2 regions of the Brevibacillus sp. AF8 genome follow, and region 2 is predicted to be linked to the other one. Evidence: predicted binding sites of a transcription regulator. Region 2 holds the regulator's gene; the other holds the start of a gene.
The links. The regulator NrdR, encoded in region 2, represses ribonucleotide reductase genes. The targets are predictions, from matches to a motif close to AACACNATATATNGTGTT.

Region 1: a site for NrdR is predicted at 2,025-2,042, ahead of nrdJ (ribonucleoside-triphosphate reductase, adenosylcobalamin-dependent). Genes of this name have one in related genera too.

Annotation. Positions count from the first base shown of each region.
Region 1 is NZ_JAGQDN010000030.1:262-4,642, reverse strand. It holds gene pyk (pyruvate kinase) at 1-1,697, shown strand, start outside; gene nrdJ (ribonucleoside-triphosphate reductase, adenosylcobalamin-dependent) at 2,139-4,381, shown strand, end outside.
Region 2 is NZ_JAGQDN010000004.1:232,250-236,630, forward strand. It holds gene KB186_RS09125 (YdcF family protein) at 1-52, shown strand, start outside; gene dnaI (primosomal protein DnaI) at 29-961, opposite strand; gene KB186_RS09135 (replication initiation and membrane attachment family protein) at 977-2,416, opposite strand; gene nrdR (transcriptional regulator NrdR) at 2,568-3,047, opposite strand; gene KB186_RS09145 (HD-GYP domain-containing protein) at 3,185-4,318, shown strand; gene KB186_RS09150 (glyceraldehyde-3-phosphate dehydrogenase) at 4,379-4,381, opposite strand, start outside.

The DNA of each region.
Region 1 (4,381 bases), on a different contig from region 2:
CGCTGAAAAAACTCATCGAAGCAGGAATGAACGTAGCGCGTTTGAATTTCTCGCACGGTTCCCATGAGGAGCATGCGGCGCGAATTGTAAACATTCGTCAGGCATCAAAAGAAACCGGGAAACCCGTTGCAATCCTGTTGGATACAAAAGGTCCTGAAATTCGCACGGGTACGCTTGCAGTAGATGCAGTCGAGCTCGTAGAAGGAAATACGCTGATCCTCACCACGGAGGAAGTAGCGGGTACCGCAGAGCGCGTCTCCATTACGTATCCGGAATTGCCTGGTGATGTAAAAATCGGCGATACGATCTTGATCGACGACGGCTTGATCGGGTTGACTGTACAAGAAGTGAGTGACACCGAAATCATCTGCTTGATCAAAAACGGCGGAACACTGAAGAGCAAAAAAGGCGTCAATGTTCCTGGTGTCAAAATCAACTTGCCAGGTATCACAGAAAAGGATGCGCAGGATATCGAATTCGGTATTGAACAAGGAGTCGATTTCATTGCGGCTTCCTTCGTCCGAAAAGCTTCGGATATCTTGGAGATTCGCCAAATCCTGGAGCGCCATAACGTGCGTATCGATATTATCGCGAAAATCGAAAACCAGGAAGGCGTCGATAATGTAGACGAAATTTTGGTAGTAACAGATGGAATCATGGTTGCGCGTGGTGATTTGGGCGTAGAGATTCCGGCAGAAGAAGTACCACTTGTTCAGAAGAAGCTGATCAAAAAATGTAACGAACTCGCGAAGCCAGTTATTACGGCGACACAAATGCTTGATTCCATGCAGCGCAACCCACGTCCAACACGTGCGGAAGCGAGTGACGTTGCGAATGCCATTTTCGATGGGACAGACGCAATCATGCTCTCTGGAGAGACGGCTGCCGGTAAATACCCGGTTGAGTCTGTCGAAACCATGGTGCGCATTGCTGTACGTGCAGAGCAAGAGCTGAATTATCGTGAGATCTTGTACGCACAAGCACAGCTCAAACAAGTGACGATTACCGATGCCATCAGCCAAGCTGTATCCAATGCAGCACTGGATCTGGACGCAGCGGCAATCATTACTGCGACTGAAAGCGGACACACAGCTCGCATGGTATCCAAGTTCCGTCCAAAAGCACCAATCGTGGCTGTAACGCCGCACGAAGCGATTATTCGCCGTCTTGCACTCGTAAATGGCGTGTATCCGGTGAAGGGCGAAATGGCGAATAGCACCGATGAAATGCTGGAGATGTCTGTTCAAGAGGCGCTTGATACAGGCTTCGTTCGTCATGGCGATCTCGTTGTGATCACAGCAGGCGTGCCTGTGCGTGAGGTTGGGACAACGAATCTGATGAAAATCCACGTCATTGGGGATGTGGTAGCAAAAGGACAAGGAATCGGCCGAAAAGTTGTCACCAACAAGGTAGTGATTGCCAGATCCGCTGAAGAGGCGCTGGCAAAGGTAGAAGAAGGTGCAATCCTGGTTACCATCGGTACCGACTCCGATATGATTGAAGCGTTTGGCAAGGCTGGAGCGGTGATTTGCGAAGAGGGAGGACTTACTTCTCACGCAGCCATTGTAGGCCTGAATCTCGGCATTCCAGTCATCGTAGGTGTGCAATTTGCAACGGATGTATTGAAGGACGGGCAAATCGTAACGGTGGATTCTGAACGTGGGCATATTTATTCAGGACATGCCCGGATTCTGTAGGTAATACTATTCAACTTTAATGAAGAATGCCTCTGAAGGGTGACCAAGTGTCACCCTTTTTGGCTTGGTGGAAAAAGGATTAGCCGACGAACTGCTTGATAAGTTTTACCAGATAACGGCGATTATTAGGTGATGCAAAGCGAGTGGGAATCTGTTAAAATCGGTCGGTGGCTTTGTGCCAGAACGGATGAAATCCATACGTTCGGGGTTTCCAAATCATGACAGAATGGGTGTTGTAGGGCTCGTTCTCAGGAAAAGGCTGAACGTAAAATGGTCCTTTTGTACGTCCAATGTTCGGGATTTTGTGTCAAGTGTTTTTTTAGGGTGAACACAACATCTAGTATTGTCGAAAATTATTTTGCACAATATATAGGTGAAACTATTGAGTTTTACAGATAAAGATAGTTAAACTAGAGAGGAAAGATTCGAAGGAGGAACGATATGCTGGCGACCGAAACCGTATCCCGAACTCAATTTTTGCGGGATGAATTCTTAAATCAATATCCTGATTTTCCGAACCATATGAGTCCTCTTGGACAATTTGTTTACTACCGTACTTATTCTCGCTTTGTACCGGAAAAAGGAAGACGGGAAACGTGGAAAGAAACTTGCCGCCGCTCGGTGGATTACAATATTAAGCTGGCTTATCAGCATTTGAACAAAATCGGAATGTATGCCGATTCCCGCGCAATGGAAAAAGAGGCAGAAGGATTGTTTGACAACATGTTCAACCTTCGCCAGTTTTTGTCCGGCCGTACCTTGTGGGTTGGCGGTGCAGACAACGGCGTAGCGGATTTGTATCCGTTGGCGAACTTCAACTGCTCCTTCCTGAACATCAAGTCTTGGGATGACTTGGGCGATTTGTTCTACCTTCTCTTGGTAGGAACTGGCGTAGGCTTCAAATGCACGAAGGAAATGGCTGCTGGACTGGGCCCGATTCGCACGAATGTCTCGCTGCTTTCTTCTGAATACAGACCGCTGCCAAAGCATCAACGCCTGGAGCGCTCTGAGCTGAATGTACTGGATAACGGCTTTGCCAAAATTTATGTGGGAGACAGTAAAGAAGGCTGGGTAGAATCCCTCCGTCTCTACCTGCAAATTTTGACAGATTCCACTTACGAGCACATTCACACCGTGAAAATCTCTTATAACAGCGTGCGTCCGAAAGGCGAGCGACTGAAGCGTTTTGGCGGTACAGCTAGTGGTCATGAGCCGCTTCGCGAAATGTTTGAAGGAATCGATAAAGTGTTGAAAAACCAAATCGACCAGCATTTGGCACCAATCGAGAGTGATGAAATAGGATACGGTAAAATCCGTCCGATACATATTCTCGACATTGGAAACCTCATCGGAGCAAACGTTGTGGTAGGTGGCGTACGCCGTACAGCGGAAATTTTCCTGTTTGATCACGATGACTATGAGTGCATGCTGGCGAAATACGGCATCAATGGTTTCTGGACGGAGGATCAGCTGAACCATCACCGTCGTGTAGGCGAGCTGTTGGGAGAGCACAAGCCTGTATGGTTTGACAGCATCCAAAACGTAGGAGACGGACGCTTTGGTCTGGATCACCGCCGTATGTCCAACAACTCCATCGCCTTTACCAAACAACCAACTAAGCCATTCTTGAACCTCGTGTTCACTTTGATGCAATTGGAAGGCGAACCAGGCTTCATCAACCTGGAAGAAGCAAACCGTCGCCGCCCAAATGCAGAGGGCTTGAACCCTTGTGCAGAAATCCTGCTCGATTCTTATGGCGTCTGCAACCTGACGACAGTCAATCTGGTTGAATTCGTGAAGGATCGCGGGGATGGCTCCAAGTATCTGGATCTCGATGGCTTGCTGGAAGCACAGCGCAAATCTGCTCGTGCCGGTCTGCGCATGACGCTGGTCACGTTGGAGCTGCCGCATTGGGATACCGTTCAACAGCGTGACCGCTTGCTCGGAACTTCTCTTACTGGAGTGAAGGATGCGTTGGCATCCCTTGGCTATACAGAAGAGCAAGAGCTCGAACTGCTGCGCCAGCTGGGCGATGCTGCTCGTGACGAGGCGAACCGTTATGCGTATGAGCTGCGTGTGAACTCTCCACTCTTGGTAACGACTGTGAAGCCGGAAGGTACGCTGTCTCAGGTAGCTGGTGGTGTCTCCAGCGGTCTGCACTGGTCCCATTCGCCGTACTACATCCGCCGCATTCGCATTAATGCTGAGGATCCATTGGCAAAAGCGGTACAAACTCTCGGCTGGACAGTCAACCCAGAGGTAGGAACACCAGGCGAAACGTATGAAGAGCGCATGGCAAATGCACGTACACTCGTCATCGATTTCCCTGTAGCATCAGGGGCAGAAGAAACGAAGAACGAAGTAAGTGCAAAACGCCAATTCGATACGTACTTCCGTTTCCAGAAGGAATATACGGAGCACAACTCTTCGAACACCATTACTGTACGTAAGGAAGAATGGGCAGAAGTAGAAGACATCGTATACGATAACTGGGATAATTTCGTAGGTGTATCCTTCTTGCAATTGGATGGCGGAAACTACCAATTGGCTCCTTACGAAGAGTGCACCAAAGAACAGTACGAGGCATTAAAGCAGTCCATGAAGCCGTTTGATCCTGCGATTTTGCAGCAGTATGAAACTGGCGGCGAGGCTGATCTGTCCACGGCTGAATCTTGCGAAGGCGG
Region 2 (4,381 bases):
GGAGCTCTCTCGCATCTGGACACACGTGCTAGGAACGGTGGTTCTCGCGTAAAATTTCATACACATCGACAAAATGGCGGATTCGCTCCATGATGCGAGCCGCTTTTGTTTGTTCGATCCGATTTCCGTTGGAGATAGACAAATGCTCTTGCAGTTCAGTAAGCGAGTAGTTGGAAGTAAACAGCGTAGGCAAATGGTTGTTTGCCCGCTGATTCAGTATAACCCCCAAAATCTCGTCCCGAACCCATGGCGTCAGGTTCTCCGCGCCGATATCATCGAGGATTAGGACCGGTACTTCTTTTAACAGCTCCAGCTTGCCCGCATACGATTGATCCGAGATAGAGTCCTTCATCTCCCGGATAAAGTCAGGCACATACACCAGCAAGGAAGCGACATTGCGCTCTGAGAGCTCGCGACCGATTGCTCCCATGATGTAGCTTTTCCCAACACCAAACGGACCGTGCAAATAAAGTCCTTTTACCCGCTCGCCTGTTCCGACTTTTTCACAGAACTGAATCGCGGCATCTACGGTTGCCAAATTCCCGGAGTCAATGACCAAGCCCTCAAAGCTCGCGTTCAAGGTCTCTTCGGAAACGTAGTAGCTGCGCATCAGTCGACGGCGGCGAATCTCTTCCTCATACGACAGTTGCTTGGAGCAGGGCGTCATCGAGCTGATAATATGCTGATGAGCCAGCTCCAAATGAGTGCTATGCCCCTTGACCAGATTCGGGCATTCGCCAAGACCCGGACAACGTTCACACCAATACTGCTCCTTGACTGCCGTATAGATGTTGGAGAGCGAGCGAAGGTAATCGTCTCTGGTCAATGCGGGATGCTCTTGTTGAAATGCTTTTAAATACGCTGACGAACGGAACATTTTATCTAACTGCTGATCCGGTGTCAGCAGCTGACGCGGTGTTCGTTTCGCGAGCTCTTGCATAAACTCACTGATAGATTCCACGTTCCCTCACACTCCTTATTTCCGTTTTCGCAAGGTTTCCAGTCTTTTCTGCAAGTCTGGAAAATCCTGAATGGACTGTTTCTTTTCTGCGTCCGATGCGGTTTTCTCCTGAGATAGCTGCCACTCGACAGATGCCGGCAGCTTGTCTTGCAAGATAGCTCTACCGTTGCGTCTGACAGGAGCCGTTTCCTTCTTGCCCGCTTTTGCCTTCTCGGCTGTTTGTGCCCGTTGATCCGCACGTTCGAGGATCTGCTTGACTGCCTCGTCAACTGTTGCGATCCGTTTGGCTTTCCAACTGTCGCGGATCGTTTCCATGTATGCTTTTGGCAGCTCCATTTGCATGCTGGCTAGCGTATGAAGCAACAGCGCATTGACGACTTCTGGCTGCATCCCATCCGCAAATACAAGCGTCTCAGCCCGCTCCAAAAACACCTTGCTGATTCTGCCACCGACGACCTTTTCCAACAGGGTCACCGGAGATAACTGGCGGCAAGCACGGATAAAGGCTTCGCTCCCAGGCTCAGGCAAGCGACCGGGTCCCCATCCATCCTCTGCCGTGTCAGTTGCAGGCGCAGTCCGGTATAGCTTGTCTTCTGTGTAGCGTTGAACCAAACGCTTGCGCAAAACTTCTCCGTCCAAACTCCGATCCGATTTGTACAGCGTCCAATCACGCAGCTCCTGCCCCATCCCCCAGCTGTCTAGCTGATAGAAGTGGCACAGCGAGAACAACAGCTCCATGCTTTTGCCTTCCAATACTTTGACCGAGTCGGCATTATCCGGCAAGTACAGGCGCAAGGACGACACACTCAGCGAATGGTTGACTTGTGCCTCGTAGCCAGATTTCATCGGCGCTTGCGGGAAGTTGGTGTCCATCTCGGTTAAAAACTGATCCCGCTCCGAACCTTTTTTCACTTCCAGCTCCGATGGTTTCAATGACTGGAACACATCATGGAAGTCTTTCGTGACGTTTTCCACAATAGAGTATTCTTGATCCAACTGACTGCCAAGCGTATCTGCATAATGCTGGCGCAGTTGCGAATAGCGAACGTTTTCGATTTTATTTAACAACATCAGCGACAGGACATAATCTGCAAAAAACTCAGCCGGACTAAGCGGCGGTTTGATCAAATACTCGTAATAATAGTCACGCTGCTGATTTTCCCTGCGGCGTACCTCGACTAGCCCGATTGCCTCCAGACGTTCACGCGCATCCAATAGCCGATCCAGAGAAAGCGAAGTCGTCAGCATCAAACTGCGATGGGTCCCCTCCGAGGAGGCGCCGCTCACCTCCTGCACGCCATGGACGAGCAGTTGATAGAGAGCGTACGATTCGACACCGATGATCGGCAAGTATAGCTGCGTAACAAAGCCCATTTCGGCAAAGCCAATCGGTCTTGCCATCCGCACCAGATAACGATCCTTCGGCAACAACTCGTTCCAAACTAAACGACGCATCAGATCTTTCCTTCCTGACAAAATTCGATTCTTTTATTATAGCATGACTACCCATTCATTCACGGAAAAATGAGTTGGAAAACCAAAGAAGCCCTGGCGGATCGGCCGCAAGAGCGAGAGAGAAGTTGCCAGTCTGGCAGAAAAAGCTTATCTATTCTTTTGGAAACGAGCTGTTTCGCGCTTGAGCCAATAGCTCCTCCAGCTCTTTCATAAATACATTGATATCTTTGAATTGGCGGTATACGGAGGCGAAACGCACATAGGCAACCTCATCGACATGGTATAAACGCTCCATGACCTTCTCCCCAACGTCATTGCTCGGGATCTCTGCCTGTCCACAGCTGCGCAATTCTTTTTCAATATCGTTCACTACATTTTCAAGCACTTCCAACGGTACCGGACGCTTTTCGCAAGCGCGCACCAACCCGCGCAATATCTTGTCTCGACTGAATTCCTCGCGTGTTCCGTCCTTTTTCACAATTAACAAAGGTGTTTCTTCTACCATTTCAAAGGTAGTAAACCGGCGTTCGCAGGCTTCGCACTCGCGGCGACGACGAATGGATTTATTATGATTGAAAGGACGTGAATCCAGGACTCTAGTCCCATTATATTCGCAAAATGGACAACGCATATCAGAATCAACTCCAATACTGACAATACTTGTCTACAGTGTCCCTCATATTCCTGTCAGAAGTCAAGTCAATCCTTGTACCTATTTAAAGCATAAGTCGAATGGAGTACAATTATGGTACTGTTGGAGGGATAGTCATGCGTTTAGTATCTTTAAAACACCTACAGCCTGGAATGAAATTGGGACGTACAGTCTTCACTGAAGATGGAAAGGTGCTGCTTGGAACCGGTATGCAATTAACGGAACGACTCATTTCCGGATTAGAGCGAGCTGGTGTTGATTCGGTGTATATCGATGATCCCCGTACCAATGACATCGTTGTGGAAGAAGTGATTCGCCCACAAACCAGACAAATAGCTGTGGAAGCCATCGAGAAGACGATCAAACAAATTACAAACTCAAACAAGCTGGCCCGGAAAATTTCCTTAAAAGAAATGGGCCTTCATTTTCAGCGTGCCTTTAGCTCAATTTTGGACGACCTGATGCAAAACAAGCAAATGGTTGGACATTTGACGACGATCTCTTCTCATTCACCATCCTTATACCATCACTCCGTGAATGTGGCCGTGCTGGCGACTGCTGTAGGCATGTCTCTGGGCTACAATCGAACACAGCTCATAAACCTGGGGATAGGAGCCATGCTGCACGATATCGGCAAAGTAAGCCTGCCTGAAGAGCTGTTGCAAAAAACAGAGCGTTGGACAGACGAAGAGAAGGAAATCGCCAAACAACACACGATGCTGGGCTTTAATTTGTTGCGAAAGCAGCATGACATCTCGCTTTTGTCAGCCCACGTCTGCTTGCAGCACCATGAACGGCTAAATGGAAGTGGCTATCCACAGGGATTATCCGGCAAGCAAATTCACGAATTCGCGCAAATCGTTGGTCTCTGTGATATTTATGACTCTTTGACTTCCCCACGTCCATGGCGCAAACGGTACATGCCACAGGATGCTGTGGAATACCTGTTTGGATCTGGCGGTACGCTGTTCGAGCACCATCTCGTAAATGCCTTTATCAAGCACATTGCTATCTTCCCGATTGGTAGCAGCGTCGTTTTGAATACCGGAGAAGTCGGGGTAGTGAGTCGGGTTGATCCGGATTATTCACATCGCCCTACTGTACGTGTGATAAAAGACGGTCGCGGAAACGACGTCCCTAGCCCTTATGACCTTGATCTCAAGGCGAACATCCGACTGTTTATTGTCGGCTTTGAAGATGATGATCTGTTTAACGTGAACTCATTAGAAGAATCTCCTACCTCATCGTAAATACGAACAACGAAAAACCCCTTTGCTCGAAAATCGGCAAAGGGGTTTTGTTTATGCTATTTA